Regions from separate parts of the Rossellomorea sp. NPDC077527 genome, predicted to be linked through region 1. Evidence: a T-box and tRNA genes for the amino acid it is inferred to sense, from the RefSeq annotation. Region 1 holds a T-box; the other holds one or more tRNA genes.
What was found. A T-box is a leader RNA that pairs with one kind of tRNA and senses whether it is charged. The one in region 1 lies ahead of serS (serine--tRNA ligase), so its partner is inferred to be a tRNA-Ser.
Positions count from the first base shown of each region.

Region 1 (8,856 bases):
GCTAGAGCGGATTGCGAGTACAGGGCACCGCTACCTCCCCACCTAGCACGGCAAAATTGATACCATATTTAGTTGCGTCATTAGTGCGACGCAAGATTAAGTATACTAGGATATACGGTAAAAAGCAATGGCAGAATGCTGTAAGTTATTTACAGACGCGTATTCCTGTTCTTCTTTTCTTCCTTCTTCCGTTCCCTTAAATGTTTAAAAAAACGGGAAAGGATTCCGCCGCACTCGTCGGCAAGAACATCGGGGACTACTTCACATTGGTGATTGAAGCGTTCATCTTCAAGCAAGTTCATTAACGTCCCGGCACAACCCGCTTTCGGATCTCTTGCCCCGTACACGACTTTCTCGATTCTGGACAGGATGATGGCACCGCTGCACATCGGACACGGCTCCAGTGTAACATAAAGCTCTGCACCTTCCAGTCGCCAGGTGCCAAGCTTCTTACACGCCTCCTGAATGGCCAGTGTTTCAGCATGAGTGATAGCATTTTGGCTCGTCTCCCTCAAATTATGTGCGCGGGCAATGATCTCGCCGTCCATGACAATCACCGCCCCAATCGGAACTTCCTGGATTGCCGCCGCTTTCTCTGCTTCTATTAATGCTTCTTTCATAAACTGCTCTTCTCTCATACCCATTCTGTACTCCCATAAATTTATTTCTCTTATCTTTATAAAATATCCCCTTTCACAGCAAACTATAAAAGAAAGGGGCTTACATATGATACCTAACGATACCGCTCTCCTGGTCATAGACATTATGAATCCATTTGATTTCAAACACGGGGAGACCCTGGCACAACACACCGCCAATATTATCGATCCCATTAACTCACTACGTAATCATTGCAGGGAGCATCAGCTTCCTACCATCTATATTAACGACCATTATGAGCTTTGGAAAGCAGATTACAAAGAGATTTATAAGAAATGTCACAACGAAGTGAGCGATGCAATCATGACCCCGCTCCAACCGGCAGAAGACGATTACTTTCTTATCAAACCGAAGCATTCCGCCTTTTATGGAACTGCCTTAAACACTCTCCTTCATCATCTGTCCGTGAAAAACCTGATCATTACAGGAATTGCAGGGAATATTTGCGTCCTCTTCACGGCCAACGATGCGTATATGAGAGAGTTTAATCTGATGGTGCCCGGTGACGCCATCGCCTCCGTCAGTGAAGAAGATAACCACTACGCCTTGACCATGATGAAAAACGTTTTAAAGGCGAATATTGAACCAACCGAAAGCACCTTATAATTTTTTTGCCTAAACATATTCATTCCCCCTATTTCATAGGCTGATTATAGTGAATGAAATAGAGGAGGGTTTGTTTATGCAAATACATGTTGTCCGGCCGAACCAATCTTTATTTGGCATCGCCCAAGCGTATGGGTCAACAGTGAAAGATATAGTGGATGCGAATGAACTTCCGAATCCCGATAACTTAGTGATCGGCCAGTCATTGGTCATCCCGATCATAGGAAGTTTTTACTTTGTTCAACCCGGTGATAGCCTCTGGAGTATCAGTCAGAAGACAGGAGTCCCTTATCAGGAACTGGCGCGGGTGAATGGAATATCTCCTAACCAGCCTTTGCAGGTGGGGTTTCGTTTATACATTCCACAGAAGCCAAAGGGGAAAGCGGAGTTTAATGGATATGTCGAGCCTTATGGTAAAGAAGTATCCCAAAACCTTGAAGATAGTGCCAAGGAAGCTGCCCCATACCTGACCTACCTTGCTCCATTCAGCTTTCAAGCCAAACGGGACGGTACTTTGAAAGAGCCTCCACTTGGAAATCTGATTCAAACCGGAAAAAACAATAATAATGTCATGATGATGGCCATCACCAATCAAGAAGATGGGACATTCAGTGATGAACTGGGGCGCATTCTGTTAACCGATCAGGCCATCCAGAATAAATTCCTGGATAACGTCGTCAAAACCGCCAAGAAATATGGATTCAGGGATATCCACTTCGACTTTGAGTATCTGCGTCCACAGGACAAGGAAGCATATAACCAATTTTTACGAAAAGCAAAAAAGCGTTTCAATCAGGAAGGATGGCTCCTCTCCACCGCCCTGGCCCCTAAGACCAGTGCGGACCAGAAAGGGAAATGGTATGAGGCGCATGATTATAAAGCACATGGTGAGATTGTCGATTTCGTCGTCATCATGACGTACGAATGGGGTTACAGCGGCGGTCCTGCCATGGCGGTCTCTCCGATTGGACCGGTTCGGGAAGTCCTTGAATACGCCGTGTCTGAAATGCCGCCATCCAAAATTCTCATGGGGCAGAATTTATATGGTTATGACTGGACCCTACCCTTTGTACAGGGAAGTACAGCGAAAGCCATCAGTCCTCAGCAAGCCATTAAGATTGCCGCTGATAATAATGTCAAAATCGACTATGATCAGAAAGCACAGGCACCTTTCTTCAAGTACCGTGATGCAAACACGGGAAAAGATCATGAAGTCTGGTTTGAGGATGGACGTAGTATCCAGGCTAAATTCGATCTTATGAAAGAATTGAAATTGAGGGGGATGAGCTACTGGAAACTCGGTCTCTCCTTCCCTCAAAACTGGTTGTTAATTTCCGACAATTTTAACGTCGTCAAAAGATAATTAATAGAAGCTGAAGGATGGGTAAATCTATAAACACCCATCCTTCAGCTTTTTATTTGCATTTACATAAAATCTCCTTACAGAAAGCCGATATAATGACAGGATGGTTTTCTCTACCACGGGAAATATGCTGAACAAACCATCCATATATTGTGTTACAATAATTCCTGTCGTAATTTTTTACATTATTATTGAGAAAACTGCCGTAATATGAGGAGGACAATTAATGGGGCGCATTCCTTTCATTACCGTTGAAGGCCCGATTGGAATAGGAAAAACCTCTCTTGCAAAAGCGATTTCCGATCATTTTCAATTTCATCTGTTAAAAGAAATCGTAGATGAGAATCCATTCTTAGATAAATTTTATGATGACATTGAAGAATGGAGCTTCCAAACAGAGATGTTTTTCTTATGCAATCGATATAAACAACTGGAAGATATCGAGAAACACTACCTATCTCAGAACAAATCTGTCGTAGCAGATTATCATATTCTTAAAAACATCATCTTCGCAAAACGCACGTTGAAGGATGAACAGCAATTCAAGAAATACCTCAATATCTATGACATCCTGACTACAGATATGCCGAGACCCAATGTGGTCATTTACTTGAACGCAGGCTTAGATACGCTCCTGAAGCGAATTGAAAAAAGAGGTCGGGATTTCGAAAAGAAAATCAGCCCGCTGTATCTGAAGCAGTTATCCCTTGATTATGAAGAGTATATGAATACATTTGAAGAAACACACCCGGATATCCCTGTTCTTCGCTATAATGGCGACCACGTAGACTTCGTTCAGAATAAAGAGGATCTGGATCATATTCTTACTCAATTAGAAACTACACTAAAAAAAGGAGTTCACTATCATGAATCTTCGCACTAAATACGGGATCCCGAACAATGCCGTGATCACCATCGCCGGAACGGTCGGTGTCGGGAAATCCACCATGACGAACGGATTGGCCAACGCCTTAGACTTTCGCACGTCATTTGAAAAAGTGGATACGAATCCATATCTCGATAAATTTTATCAAGACTTCAAAAGCTGGAGCTTCCACCTTCAAGTCTATTTCCTAGCAGAACGCTTCAAAGAGCAGAAGAAAATCTTCGAATATGGCGGCGGCTTCATTCAAGACCGCTCCATCTATGAAGATACAGGCATCTTCGCCCGCATGCATTATGAAAAGGGAAATATGAGTGAAATCGATTATGAAACATATACAAGCCTTTTCGATGCCATGGTCATGACACCGTATTTCCCACACCCTGACCTGTTGATCTATCTGGAAGGATCCATCGATAATGTCGTGGATCGCATCCGCGAACGCGGTCGCCCGATGGAACAGCAAACACCTGTTGCCTACTGGGAAGAAATGCACGAACGCTACGAAAACTGGATCAATTCCTTTAACGCATGTCCGGTCCTAAGACTCGACATCAGCGAATACGATCTCGTCAACGACCAAAACTCTATCGAGCCGATCGTTGAAAGAATCGGGTATTTCATTGAACAGACGAGAATGTTGAAGAGCTGAATATATAAAAGAGACTACTTAATCCTATATGGAAAAAGTAGTCTCTTTTATTATTTTTAAAGGTTTTTTTCGTAAACATTGTTGCTTTTGGATGTAGCGAGTGGCGGTTGATTTCCGCTACAGGTGCTCGCTTTCCGCGGGGCTGGCGGTGAGCCTCCTCGGCTTCGCCTGCGGGGTCTCACCTGTCCAGCTACGGCGGCTAGCCCCTCGAGGTCATAAGCTAAATGGTCCAAGAAGGCAAAAGAACGCCTTCTTAGCCCATTCATCTTATGCTTGTCGGAGCTGAACGAGCCGCCTCCGCTTTCCGTGCTGTCCAGCGTTTCCCGCAGGAGTCGAGCACCTTCCGCTCCAATCAACTGACGAAAAGTTTGACTATCACAAAGGAAATGTGGAGATTGCATATGCAACTGCTTTTTCATTCGTTGCCGCGACTGATTTTATTTCATAGTCCTTTACTCTTTTAAACTGATGGTCACATACCCTTTTGCTCTGTCAACTACTTACTACGTTAGAGGGTGAAGGGAACTGCGTAGACTCCTACGGAAAACGGGCGTGCCGAGACCCCAGAAGCGCTTTTTGCTGAGGAGGCTCGGCCGAACGTCCGTGGAAGGCGGAGCAGTTCCCTTCACCCTCCTGCACCACAACCTAAATGACAGAGCATCGTAAATCTAAGTTTGGATGCAAATAGCAACAATCTTTGGGAAAACAGCCCTTTTAAAAAATAGTAGCTGCTGATGAAACTTTAGTAAGAGTATGTTCCGAGGGTTGATTGGAGCGGAAATCAACTACTACTCGCTTCTTTAAAGTGATACATCCGTTTATTTCCATTCGAAAAGAGGTATATGTAAAAACAATCATTGAATTAAGGAGATGAAAAAATCATGGAAACGAAACAAATATATTTTGTAGATATCAGCAGCGGAGACATCTTACAGGACCCGAATCAAAGCGCAAGCCCCAGCTTTCGCATATCTGCCACTCCTACGGAAGTAAACGAGCTGAAAATGCTTTTTAACGAGAACTATGATGATGACATGTCGACCATGAGACGAGCACAGGTTCCATTTCGTCAATACCACAATTCACCTGAAGATGATCGGTATGATCAATCGATGAGGGATATCTATGCGAAGATCTATTTGCTCGGGGATGAAGAAGCACGGATGCATATAACAAATATGGGAGTGCTGAATCATACACAGGGTACCCATTTAAGAGAAGACATTCGAAACCTTAAGTAAATGGACCGGGGCCATCAGTCACGCCCACATAATAAAAAAATTCGTTACATAAAATGTAACGAATTCTATCTCCAATGTTTATGCGCTATGGTTATAAAAAAATCAATGGAGGAGGAAGGGGGATTCGAACCCCCGCGGGCTGTTACACCCCTGTCGGTTTTCAAGACCGATCCCTTCAGCCGGACTTGGGTATTCCTCCGTATCGACAAGAATAATAATATCATGGTGACCAAATGGAGTCAAGGATATTTCTAAAAAAATTTAAAGAAGTCTCACACAAATACCCGTGAGACTTCCTTTGACTGTCTGAAAAACCTTTACTTAATGACTTCTATTCCACCCATATACGGACGCAGGGCTTCTGGAACGATGACGCTGCCATCTTCCTGCTGGTAGTTTTCCAAGATTGCTGCTACTGTACGGCCAATCGCTAAACCAGATCCATTTAATGTATGCACATGTTCAGGTTTCGCATTTGGCTCTCTTCTGAAACGGATGTTGGCACGTCTCGCCTGGAAGCTTTCAAAGTTACTGCAAGAAGAGATCTCACGGTACGTTCCGTAACTCGGGATCCAAACTTCAATGTCGTATTTCTTGGCTGCAGTGAAACCTAAGTCCGCTGTACACATAGACAATACGCGGTATGGCAGACCAAGTAATTGAAGTACTTTTTCAGCATGCCCTGTTAACTCCTCTAAAGCATCATAAGAATCTTCAGGCTTCACAAAGCGGACAAGCTCAACCTTGTTGAATTGATGCTGACGGATCAATCCTCTTGTATCACGTCCTGCAGATCCTGCCTCAGAGCGGAAGTTTGCGCTGTATGCGACATAGCTTACCGGCAGTTCATCAGCCTTCAGGATTTCATCACGATGATAATTCGTCACAGGTACTTCGGCAGTCGGGACTAAGAAATAGTCTTCGCTTTCAATTCTGAACGCATCTTCTTCAAACTTAGGAAGCTGACCAGTTCCCGTCATGCTCGCTCTGTTTACAAGGAATGGAGGAATCATTTCTGTATAGCCATGCTCATCCATGTGAAGGTCCATCATGAAGTTGATTAGAGCTCTTTCAAGTCTTGCTCCAAGTCCTTTATAGAAAACGAAACGGCTACCCGTTACTTTCCCTGCACGTTCGAAATCAAGGATTCCAAGTCCTGTGGCAACATCCCAGTGGGGCTGTGCTTCGAAATCAAATTCCCTGACTTCTCCCCATTTACGTGCTTCAATATTGTCATCTTCTGTTTCACCAACAGGTACAGACTCATGAGGAATGTTAGGAATAGATAGAAGAATGCGTTCTAATTCTTCTTCGATACCTCTTAATTCATCGTCTAATTTTTTTACCATTGCCCCTACTTCTCGCATTTCCACGATCATGTCCTGAGCATCTTTTTTCTCTTTCTTAAGCTCCGCGATTTGTTGGGACACTTCATTACGCTTGCTCTTTAACTCTTCACTTTCCACAAGCAGTTCTCTTCTTCTTTTATCAAGCTCTTCAAACTTGCCGAAGTCCTCCAAATTCTCACCGCGGTGCTGCAGGCGCGCTTTTACATCTTCCAGATTGTTACGTAAATATCGAATGTCTAACATGTTCTTTCTCTCCTTTTTATAAAAAAATAAAAAACCCCCATCCCTGGTAAAAGGGACGGAGGTTTCCGCGTTGCCACCCTAATTGAAGACGCAGAGCATCTTCCTCTTAAGAGATGGTAACGGAATCACCGAAAATACCTACTTCATTCAGTACTTCACTCAAGGATGGATTCGTAAAGCTCTTGCATCGATTCTCACCGGCCATCGACTCTCTTAGGCAAGCCTTCTTTACTACTAATTCCTATCAACGATTTAAATTTTTATTGGTTATTTCATAATCTACTACAATGTTTTCCATTATGCAATAGAATTATGCGATTGTTTTTTCCATGCTTTCCTTCACCATCTCGACGAAGAATGCAGTCAAACGATGATCATCTGTCAATTCAGGATGGAAGGAACAACCGAGGAACTGTCCGTGCCTGGCAAGGACGATGCGTCCATCATGTTTCGCCAGGATTTCAACATCTTCTCCCGCTTCCACGATGTGTGGTGCACGAATGAAGACGGCATTGAATCCTTCCCCTACATGGGCAATGGAAAGATCCGCTTCAAAGCTCTCTTTCTGACGGCCGAAGGAATTACGTTCCACCGTCACATCCATTACTCCTAAATGAGGCTCATCGTACCCGACGATATGCTTCGCCAAGAGAATCAAGCCTGCACACGTTCCAAAGATCGGCTTACCATCCGCAGCAAATTGTCTTAACGGCTCCATAAATCCATAGCGATCAATCAGCCTTCTCATCGTCGTACTTTCCCCACCGGGCATGATCAGTCCTTGAATCTCCTCCAGCTGCTCCACACGCTTGATGACGATGGGGGTGGCACCTGAGGCTTTAATGGAACGCACATGCTCTCTGACGGCACCTTGAAGTCCTAATACACCGATGTTCAACATAGAATCACACCTTACCATCCACGGTCTTGCATGCGGTTTTCAGGTAAAATAGAAGCAATTTCTACACCCTTCATAGCTACACCAAGCTCTTTTGAAAGCTCTGCAATCAACTTGTAATCCTGGTAGTGAGTAGTCGCTTCTACAATCGCTCTTGCAAATTTCTCAGGGTTCTCTGATTTAAAGATACCCGAACCTACGAATACTCCGTCAGCTCCCAGTTCCATCATAAGAGCAGCATCAGCTGGTGTGGCAATTCCGCCTGCAGCAAAGTTTACAACAGGTAAACGACCGTTTTCTTTAATTTCTAATAATAATTCGTATGGAGCTCCAAGCAGCTTTGCTTCCGTCATGATTTCATCTTCGTTCATGCTTACAAGCTTGCGAACCTGAGCATTTACCTTACGCATATGACGAACCGCTTCCACGATGTTACCAGTTCCCGGCTCACCCTTCGTACGAAGCATCGATGCACCTTCACCGATACGGCGTGCAGCTTCGCCTAAATCACGGCATCCACATACGAATGGAACAGTGAAATCTCTTTTATTTAAATGGTACTCTTCATCAGCAGGAGTTAATACTTCACTTTCATCAAGGTAATCGACACCCATTGATTCAAGTACTTTCGCCTCTACGATATGACCAATACGAGCCTTTGCCATTACAGGAATCGTCACGGCACCCATCACTTCTTCAATAATGCGAGGATCTGCCATTCTTGCTACTCCACCTGCAGCACGGATGTCTGCTGGAACTCGTTCTAAAGCCATTACCGCAACTGCACCCGCAGCTTCAGCAATCTTCGCCTGCTCTGCATTGACAACGTCCATGATGACGCCGCCTTTTTGCATCTCAGCCATACCTCTTTTTACACGATCTGTACCAGTCTTCATATCTGTATCCCCCTTATATTTATCCCATGCCTGTCCCGAAACTTTCCATAAAAGGAAGAAAACGC
Region 1 is NZ_JBITVL010000015.1:5,758-14,613, reverse strand. It holds RNA gene ffs (signal recognition particle sRNA large type) at 1-51, opposite strand, end outside; gene tadA (tRNA adenosine(34) deaminase TadA) at 150-638, opposite strand; gene ACIGG7_RS23315 (cysteine hydrolase family protein) at 727-1,266, shown strand; gene ACIGG7_RS23310 (glycoside hydrolase family 18 protein) at 1,343-2,629, shown strand; gene ACIGG7_RS23305 (deoxynucleoside kinase) at 2,856-3,512, shown strand; gene ACIGG7_RS23300 (deoxynucleoside kinase) at 3,496-4,164, shown strand; gene ACIGG7_RS23295 (hydrolase) at 5,046-5,405, shown strand; tRNA gene ACIGG7_RS23290 (tRNA-Ser) at 5,512-5,604, opposite strand; gene serS (serine--tRNA ligase) at 5,723-6,997, opposite strand; T-box leader at 7,046-7,254, opposite strand; gene pdxT (pyridoxal 5'-phosphate synthase glutaminase subunit PdxT) at 7,308-7,898, opposite strand; gene pdxS (pyridoxal 5'-phosphate synthase lyase subunit PdxS) at 7,910-8,791, opposite strand.

Region 2 (8,856 bases), on a different contig from region 1:
TTACTATTATAGAATACATTTTGCGCCCGTAGCTCAATTGGATAGAGCGTTTGACTACGGATCAAAAGGTTAGGGGTTCGACTCCTCTCGGGCGCGCCATATATTTCGGGAAGTAGCTCAGCTTGGTAGAGCACTTGGTTTGGGACCAAGGGGTCGCAGGTTCGAATCCTGTCTTCCCGACCACTTCTTTTTTGGGGCCTTAGCTCAGCTGGGAGAGCGCCTGCTTTGCACGCAGGAGGTCAGCGGTTCGATCCCGCTAGGCTCCACCAAGTTTTTTTGCGAAAGCAAAATAAACTACACTCGTTTTACGAAAGTAAAATTCAATAGTGTATTTCATGTTTCTTGGCGGTGTAGCTCAGCTGGCTAGAGCGTACGGTTCATACCCGTGAGGTCGGGGGTTCGATCCCCTCCGCCGCTACCAATAGGGACCTTTAGCTCAGTTGGTTAGAGCAGACGGCTCATAACCGTCCGGTCGTAGGTTCGAGTCCTACAAGGTCCACCAAGTACCATTTTCATTACGGAGGAATACCCAAGTCCGGCTGAAGGGATCGGTCTTGAAAACCGACAGGGGTGTAACAGCCCGCGGGGGTTCGAATCCCCCTTCCTCCTCCATATTTTTCATATTTATATCGTCGCGGGGTGGAGCAGTTCGGTAGCTCGTCGGGCTCATAACCCGAAGGTCGCAGGTTCAAATCCTGTCCCCGCAATACCATTTTGATTCAGTTTTAAAGGGTTTATCATTAATCTTTTATGAGTCACGTATGGATAGTTATTTTCGCTATCGCGGAAGTAATGAAACCTATTTTGCTAACGCAAAAAGCTTTGGTCCGGTAGTTCAGTTGGTTAGAATGCCTGCCTGTCACGCAGGAGGTCGCGGGTTCGAGTCCCGTCCGGACCGCCATTTTTTAAAATGTTCTTTTGAAAATTTAATCTTCTATAATAATAAGGCTCAGTAGCTCAGTTGGTAGAGCAATGGACTGAAAATCCATGTGTCGGCGGTTCGATTCCGTCCTGAGCCACCATTGTTTCTAATTATATACGTTGTGGCGATTGTGGCGAAGTGGTTAACGCACCTGATTGTGGTTCAGGCATTCGTGGGTTCGATTCCCATCAGTCGCCCCATATACATTTAAATAGAATGTGCGGGTGTAGTTTAGTGGTAAAACCTCAGCCTTCCAAGCTGATGATGAGGGTTCGATTCCCTTCACCCGCTCCAATTATTTATGGGCCTATAGCTCAGCTGGTTAGAGCGCACGCCTGATAAGCGTGAGGTCGGTGGTTCGAGTCCACTTAGGCCCACCATTTTCATTATTCCGCAGTAGCTCAGTGGTAGAGCTATCGGCTGTTAACCGATCGGTCGCAAGTTCGAATCTTGCCTGCGGAGCCAAATATGGAGAAGTACTCAAGTGGCTGAAGAGGCGCCCCTGCTAAGGGTGTAGGTCGGGCAACTGGCGCGAGGGTTCAAATCCCTCCTTCTCCGCCATTAAGGCCCATTGGTCAAGCGGTTAAGACACCGCCCTTTCACGGCGGTAACACGGGTTCGAATCCCGTATGGGTCATTCTGAAAAGACTATCAACTATGATAGTCTTTTTTTGTATATATTGGGAGCTTAATATATGCCCAAATCAAGGGATATCTTTGAATATGGAGCGAGAACGGAATCATGAGGAGAGGTTTTGTACTGAAAAGCCTGACACAGCTCTCAACTAATATAGATATTATTAGCTATGAATCATTTATTATCGAGTTTTCGGATATATTATCGAGTTCCATGATATATTATCGACTCTATCCACTTTATTATCGAGTTCACCCCAAATATTATCGACTTCCATCATCCCCTTCTCCAAATCCCCATGACCTTCACTTCCCATGTTTCCAAACCAGAATAAACAATTATCCTAAAGTAAGAGTCCAGCACACCCTCTTAAACCCTCCATTCGACATTGCCATCCCCTCTCACACCCTATTAAAAATCATACAAAATACCGGAATCCTTCTACATTTCCCGCAATTTCTCCTTATTTTTATCAAAAAACTTTCGACAAATTCCGCTATGAATTCAACAGGATTCCCCTATGATTTTACAATGTAAACCTTACCATTTACAATATTCCCCCAATTTTAGTTCTTTTTCAAATCTCCATGTAGTAAATTGTCGTAATTGAGCGACGATTATATAAAGGAATTTAGTGATGTTGTTAGAAAGTAGTAAGTAGATTGAAAAAATGTAGGTGAGATGATGAACGCAATGACCATAACAGATTATGATGTTTTTTTGTTCCACGAGGGTAATTTACAGCAGGCCTATCAGTTTATGGGTTCCCATGTGAGAAGAGATTCTACTGGGACTTATACAGAATTTTGCGTTTGGGCACCGAAAGCAAGGCAAGTTTCATTGGTGGGTTCCTTTAATCAATGGATTGGGATTGGGTATGAACTTAGTAGACGTAATCATGAGGGTTTATGGACCATCCGAGTGGATAGGGACTTATCTGGAGAAACGTATAAGTATGAAATTACGACTCCATCCGGTTTAAAAAAGTTGAAGGCGGATCCTTATGGGTTTGCCTCTGAAAGGCGTCCTAATACTGCGAGCGTTGTGTATGAGCTTGAGGGTTTTTCCTGGGAAGATGAGAAGTGGATAGAGGACCGGACCGGTTCTACGATCTATGACAAGCCCATGGCGATTTATGAAGTGCATTTGGGCACATGGAAGAAGAAAGCAGGAAAGTTCCTTTCTTATAAGGAATTAGCACAGCAATTGATTCCTCATGTCAAAGAGCAGGGTTTCACTCATATTGAACTGCTACCTGTCACAGAACATCCATTTGACCGTTCCTGGGGGTATCAGGGTACCGGTTATTATTCCCCAACCAGTCGCTACGGTTCCCCTCATGAGTTGATGGCATTTGTGAATGAGTGCCATTTACATAACATTGGCGTGATATTGGATTGGGTGCCCGGTCATTTTTGTAAGGATGCTCACGGTTTATATGAATTTGATGGATCTTTTGCTTATGAGTACAGTCAGGAAAGAGATCGTGAGAATTATACGTGGGGGACGGCAAATTTCGATTTAGGCAAGGGTGAAGTGAGAAGCTTCCTTATCTCCAATGCCCGTTTCTGGATGGACATGTATCATATTGATGGATTCAGGATTGATGCAGTAGCGAACATCATTTACTGGGCGAATCAGGGACAACTTGCTCCCAATGAAGGGGCTATTCAGTTCTTGAAAAACTTGAACAAGGCCGTATTTGAATTTGATTCTTCGATTCTGATGATTGCAGAGGATTCTACGGATTGGCCACAGGTGACGTCTCCTGTTCACTATGGGGGTCTTGGATTTAATTATAAGTGGAATATGGGATGGATGAATGACGTCCTTAAATATATGGAAACCGATAGTTCTGAACGAAGGCATGTACATTCTCTCATCACGTTTTCATTGCTATATGCCTATTCAGAGAATTATGTCCTTCCCTTTTCCCACGATGAAGTGGTACATGGGAAGAAGTCATTATTGAATAAAATGCCGGGGGATTACTGGCAGAAATTCGCACAATACCGATTGCTCCTGAGCTATATGATAGCTCATCCGGGGAAAAAGCTCCTTTTTATGGGAAGTGAATTGGCCCCGTTTTCAGAGTGGAAGGATCTTGAGGAATTAGATTGGCATTTACTGGATTACGAATTTCATCACAAATTCAATTCATATTTTAAAGAGCTTTTGCATTTATATAAAGGTGCTGAACCGTTATTCCAAATGGATCATCGTTCAGAGGGATTTGAATGGGTGGATGTGAATAATGCAGAACAGCAGATTTTCTCTTTTATCCGGTATGGGATCGAAAGGGAGGATCATCTTGTGGTGATCTGTAATTTCAGTCCTCATGTGTATCACCAATATAAGGTGGGAGTGAATAAGGTCTCTTCTTATAAAGAGATTTGGAATAGTGATGATGAGCGATTTGGAGGTTCCCACCAGGTAAACCCAGAGCCGCTTACCGTACAAAATGAAACGTACCATGGAAGAGAAGGATATGTGGAAATGACGATTCCACCATATGCAGCCGTTTATTTAAAACCAATTGATTGAAAGGGGAGAAGGAAAGATGGCAAAAGGTAGATGCGTAGCCATGTTATTAGCAGGTGGAAAGGGGAGCAGATTAAGCTCATTGACGAAGAGTTTGGCGAAACCCGCCGTGCCTTTTGGAGGGAAGTACCGTATCATCGATTTTACTTTGAGTAACTGTACAAATTCGGGAATCGATACAGTAGGGGTCCTTACCCAGTATCAACCCCTCGTACTGAATTCTTATATCGGAATCGGGAGCGCATGGGATCTTGACCGCAAAAACGGTGGTGTGACGGTGCTGCCACCGTATGCAGAATCATCTGAGATGCGCTGGTATACGGGGACAGCAAGTGCGATCTATCAAAATATGAACTATTTAGAGCAATATGATCCGGAGTACGTATTGATTCTATCCGGAGATCATATTTACAAAATGGATTATAGTAAAATGCTTGATTATCATATCGAGAAAAAAGCGGATGTCTCGATTTCAGTCATTGAAGTGGGATGGGATGAGGCAAGCCGTTTCGGGCTGATGAACACAAACGAAGAGATGAGAGTCACAGAGTTTGAAGAAAAACCGGCTTTCCCTAAAAGTAATCTTGCCTCGATGGGAATCTATATCTTCAACTACTCCGTGCTGAAAGATTACCTCGAGATGGATGAACGAAATCCTGATTCCAGTCATGACTTTGGAAAGGACGTCATCCCTCTCCTGCTTGATGAAAAGAAGAAGTTAATGGCTTATCCGTTCGAAGGGTATTGGAAAGATGTCGGTACAGTCAAGAGCCTTTGGGAAGCGAATATGGACCTGATTGATGAAAAAAATGAACTTAATCTTTTCGATCATGACTGGAGAGTGTATTCGGTTAATCCGAATGAGCCACCTCAATATATTTCAGAGGAAGCGCTTGTAGAAGGGTCTCTTGTAAATGAAGGGTGTACGATTGAAGGGACGATTCAAAAGTCCGTACTCTTCCAGGGGACGACGGTGAAGAAAGGGGCGCATGTCAATCGCTCAGTCATTATGCCGGATGCAGTCATTGGTGAGAACGCGTATATCGAGCAAGCGATCGTGCCTTCTAATGTAATGGTTCCGAGCGGTCTGTGTATCATGCCGGAAGAGGGATCCGATGAAGTCATCCTTGTGACGGAATCATTCATTGAAACACTACTGGAACAAGAAAGAGTGTAAGATTCAAGACCAATATTACAACATTAGAGGAGGAGAAGTGTTTTGAAAAATACAATGCTTGGTGTTATTGATGCTACGAGTTACTATGATTCGTTGGAGGATTTATTGCTGCATCGCTCATTAGCCGCCCTTCCAATCGCAGGGAGATATCGTTTGATTGACTTTGTTCTCTCCAATATGGTGAATTCAGATATCGGTTCCGTTGCGATTTTTCCTAAGTTTCAATATCGATCCCTGATGGATCATCTTGGTTCAGGAAAGAACTGGGATCTGAACCGGAAGCGCGATGGATTGTTCTTTTTCCCGGCACCCGGCCTGGAAGCGAATGATGAAGGAGTGGGGTCCTTTAATCACTTCGCACATCATATGGACTATTTTAAACGCAGTACACAGGAATATGCATTGATCAGCAATTGTTTTACATTATGCAATATCGATTATCAACCGGTACTGGAACGACATATCCGTATCGGCTGTGATATCACGGAAATGCGTCACAACGGGAACTCTTTAGACATGTACTTAGTCAAGACGTCTACACTTATTGATTTGATCGCTAAGCGACGTGAAACGGGCTATACATGTATGCAGGATGTCGTGGAGGATATGGACAGCGGTTTTAAAGTATGCGGATATGAGCATGTTGGATTTGTTCAAACGATTGACTCCATTAAGGAATACTATGATGCCAGCATGAAGCTAATGAACCATTCTTATTGGAAAGAGCTGTTCAAGAAGGATATGCCGATCTATACGAAGGTGAAGGATGAACCGCCGACACGCTACACGTCAGCAGCCAGTGTGAAAAACAGTATCATTGCCAATGGGTGCTACATCGAAGGTCAAGTGAAGAATTCTACGATGTTCAGAGCGGTGAAGGTTGGAAAAAATACGACGATTTCGGACAGCATCATTATGCAGAAGAGCCAAATTGGAGATAACTGTGTACTAGAGAATGTGATCTTGGATAAAGATGTGAGGATAGAGGATGGCGTCAAACTGATCGGAGAACCAAACAATCCAATTGTCATTCGCAAAGGGATGATTCAAGGAGCGCTGATGAATTCGTGAAAGTGTTATTTGTAGTATCGGAGTGTGTCCCGTTTATTAAATCCGGAGGTCTGGCGGACGTAGCGGGCGCACTGCCTAAGGAGTTAAGAAGTCTAGGGACCGATGTCAGGGTGATCCTGCCTAAATATGGCGGGATTCCTCAGGAATTTTGTTCTAAAATGAAACGAAAGAAAGAGTTCTTCGTATCAGTCGGTTGGCGAAATCAGTATTGTGGGATTGAAGAGTACACTGAAAACGGAGTAACGTATTATTTTGTCGACAATGAATATTATTTTAAACGGGACAGACTGTACGGATACTTTGATGATGGGGAGCGCTTTGCCTACTTCACAAGGGCAGTACTCGAAAGTATCGCTGTACTAGATTTTTACCCTGATGTGATCCACTGCCATGACTGGCACACGGGCATGGTTCCGTTCTTACTCCGAAGCGAATACCAGGAGAGACCGGGATATTCGTATATTCGAAGTGTATTCACGATTCACAATCTCCAATTCCAGGGGATCTATCCTAAACAGGTGATGACGGATTTATTAGGGATACCCGAGAAGTATTTTCATCATGAATACCTCGAGTTCTATGGCAATATCAATTTCATGAAAGGTGCTCTCATTTCTTCGGATTTCGTCACAACGGTGAGTCCTACATATAAAGAGGAAATCCTCACGCCGTATTATGGAGAAAAGCTTCATAATATCCTGGGTCAGCGGTATAACCAGCTTTTAGGTATCCTCAATGGGATTGACGATGAAGTGTATAACCCCGATGATGGAGAGTTTCCGTTTTTTAGCGGCAATCTTCATGGAAAGAAACAGGCGAAGCGTCATCTGCAACAAAGCCTGGGACTCCAGGTGAATGAAGGAATCCCTCTTGTGTCCATCATTTCTAGGTTAACGAATCAAAAGGGGCTCGAGCTGGTCAGGGGTGTCTTTCATGAAATGATTCAGGAAAATGTTCAATTTGTCCTATTGGGGACAGGGGATTGGGAATTTGAACAGTTCTTCAGGGAGATGGAATGGACGTATCCAGACAAGGTCAGAGTACAGATCGGCTTCAATGAGGAGCTGGCGAAACAGATCTATTCTGCCAGTGATCTGTTCTTGATGCCATCTAAATTCGAGCCGTGCGGGCTGGGACAATTAATTGCCATGAGATATGGAGCCCTGCCGCTTGTCCGTGAGACCGGTGGATTGAACGATACGGTAGAATCCTACAATGAAGTGACGAAGAGTGGAAACGGATTCTCATTCAAGAATTTTAATGCCCATGACATGCTCTACACCTACAGAAGGGCATTGTCGTATTTCCACGATGATCCGGAAACATGGAATCATATTGTACGTACTGCAATGAATAAGGATTATAGTTGGGCACAATCAGCCTTCAAGTATAATCAATTATATGCTGACCTGGTATCAAGGAGTGAAAGCCATGTTTTCTGATCCGATTGAATTTAAAGAGATGTTTCTGAAAAAGCTTGAAATGATGTATGGAAAGACGTTTCCTGAATCCACCAGTCAGGATCAGTTCTTCACATTAGGTCATTTAATCCGTGAATATATCTCGATGAACTGGATCCATACGAACGAGCAGTACCGGTTCAATAAGCAAAAGCAGGTGTATTACTTATCGATTGAATTCCTGCTCGGACGTCTGCTCCGTCAGAACCTGATGAATTTGGGAATTTACGATATTGTGGAAAAAGGACTGCAGGATCTCGGCATCGACCTTGCGGATATGGAAGAGGTCGAACATGATGCAGGGCTTGGAAATGGAGGGCTTGGACGCCTGGCTGCCTGTTTTCTCGATTCTCTCGCGTCTCTCAATCTTCCCGGACATGGGTATGGGATCCGTTATAAGCATGGACTGTTTGAACAAAAGATCGTGAATGGATTTCAGATGGAGCTTCCCGAGCAGTGGCTGCGCCATGGTCATGTGTGGGAAGTGCGGAAATCGGATCTAACCGTGGAAGTCCCTTTCTGGGGCAAGGTGGAATCATATACGGAAAAGGATGTCTTAAGGTTTCGCCATGTCGATGCTGAAATCGTAGCGGCCGTTCCTTATGATATGCCGGTCGTTGGATATGAAACATCGACGGTCAACACCCTGCGTTTATGGAGTGCCGAGCCTGCCGCCTATAAAGCAGGGAAGGATATGATGAAATATAAGCGCGACACAGAAGCGATCACAGAGTTTCTTTATCCTGACGATACTCATGAAGAAGGGAAGATCCTGCGCCTTAAACAACAGTATTTCCTGGTATCGGCAAGCATACGATCCATTCTGGACTCATACCTATATCGAAACGGGGATTTAAGGGAGCTTCATGAACATATTTCAATCCATATCAATGATACCCACCCGGTTCTTGCCATTCCGGAGCTGATGAGGGTCCTTCTTGATGAATATTCCTTTGAATGGGAAGATGCATGGGAGATTACGACGAATACATTTGCTTACACGAACCATACGACTCTATCGGAAGCACTGGAGAGATGGCCAATTCGA
Region 2 is NZ_JBITVL010000002.1:928,471-937,326, reverse strand. It holds tRNA gene ACIGG7_RS09990 (tRNA-Arg) at 23-99, shown strand; tRNA gene ACIGG7_RS09985 (tRNA-Pro) at 107-183, shown strand; tRNA gene ACIGG7_RS09980 (tRNA-Ala) at 194-269, shown strand; tRNA gene ACIGG7_RS09975 (tRNA-Met) at 345-421, shown strand; tRNA gene ACIGG7_RS09970 (tRNA-Ile) at 426-502, shown strand; tRNA gene ACIGG7_RS09965 (tRNA-Ser) at 520-612, shown strand; tRNA gene ACIGG7_RS09960 (tRNA-Met) at 634-707, shown strand; tRNA gene ACIGG7_RS09955 (tRNA-Asp) at 825-901, shown strand; tRNA gene ACIGG7_RS09950 (tRNA-Phe) at 947-1,022, shown strand; tRNA gene ACIGG7_RS09945 (tRNA-His) at 1,047-1,122, shown strand; tRNA gene ACIGG7_RS09940 (tRNA-Gly) at 1,143-1,216, shown strand; tRNA gene ACIGG7_RS09935 (tRNA-Ile) at 1,226-1,302, shown strand; tRNA gene ACIGG7_RS09930 (tRNA-Asn) at 1,313-1,387, shown strand; tRNA gene ACIGG7_RS09925 (tRNA-Ser) at 1,393-1,483, shown strand; tRNA gene ACIGG7_RS09920 (tRNA-Glu) at 1,488-1,559, shown strand; gene glgB (1,4-alpha-glucan branching enzyme) at 2,241-4,103, shown strand; gene ACIGG7_RS09910 (glucose-1-phosphate adenylyltransferase) at 4,120-5,277, shown strand; gene ACIGG7_RS09905 (GlgC family sugar phosphate nucleotidyltransferase) at 5,320-6,348, shown strand; gene glgA (glycogen synthase GlgA) at 6,345-7,790, shown strand; gene ACIGG7_RS09895 (glycogen/starch/alpha-glucan phosphorylase) at 7,780-8,856, shown strand, end outside.
Region 2: it has a tRNA-Ser gene. The T-box ahead of serS (serine--tRNA ligase) is inferred to sense a tRNA for this amino acid. The anticodon was not compared.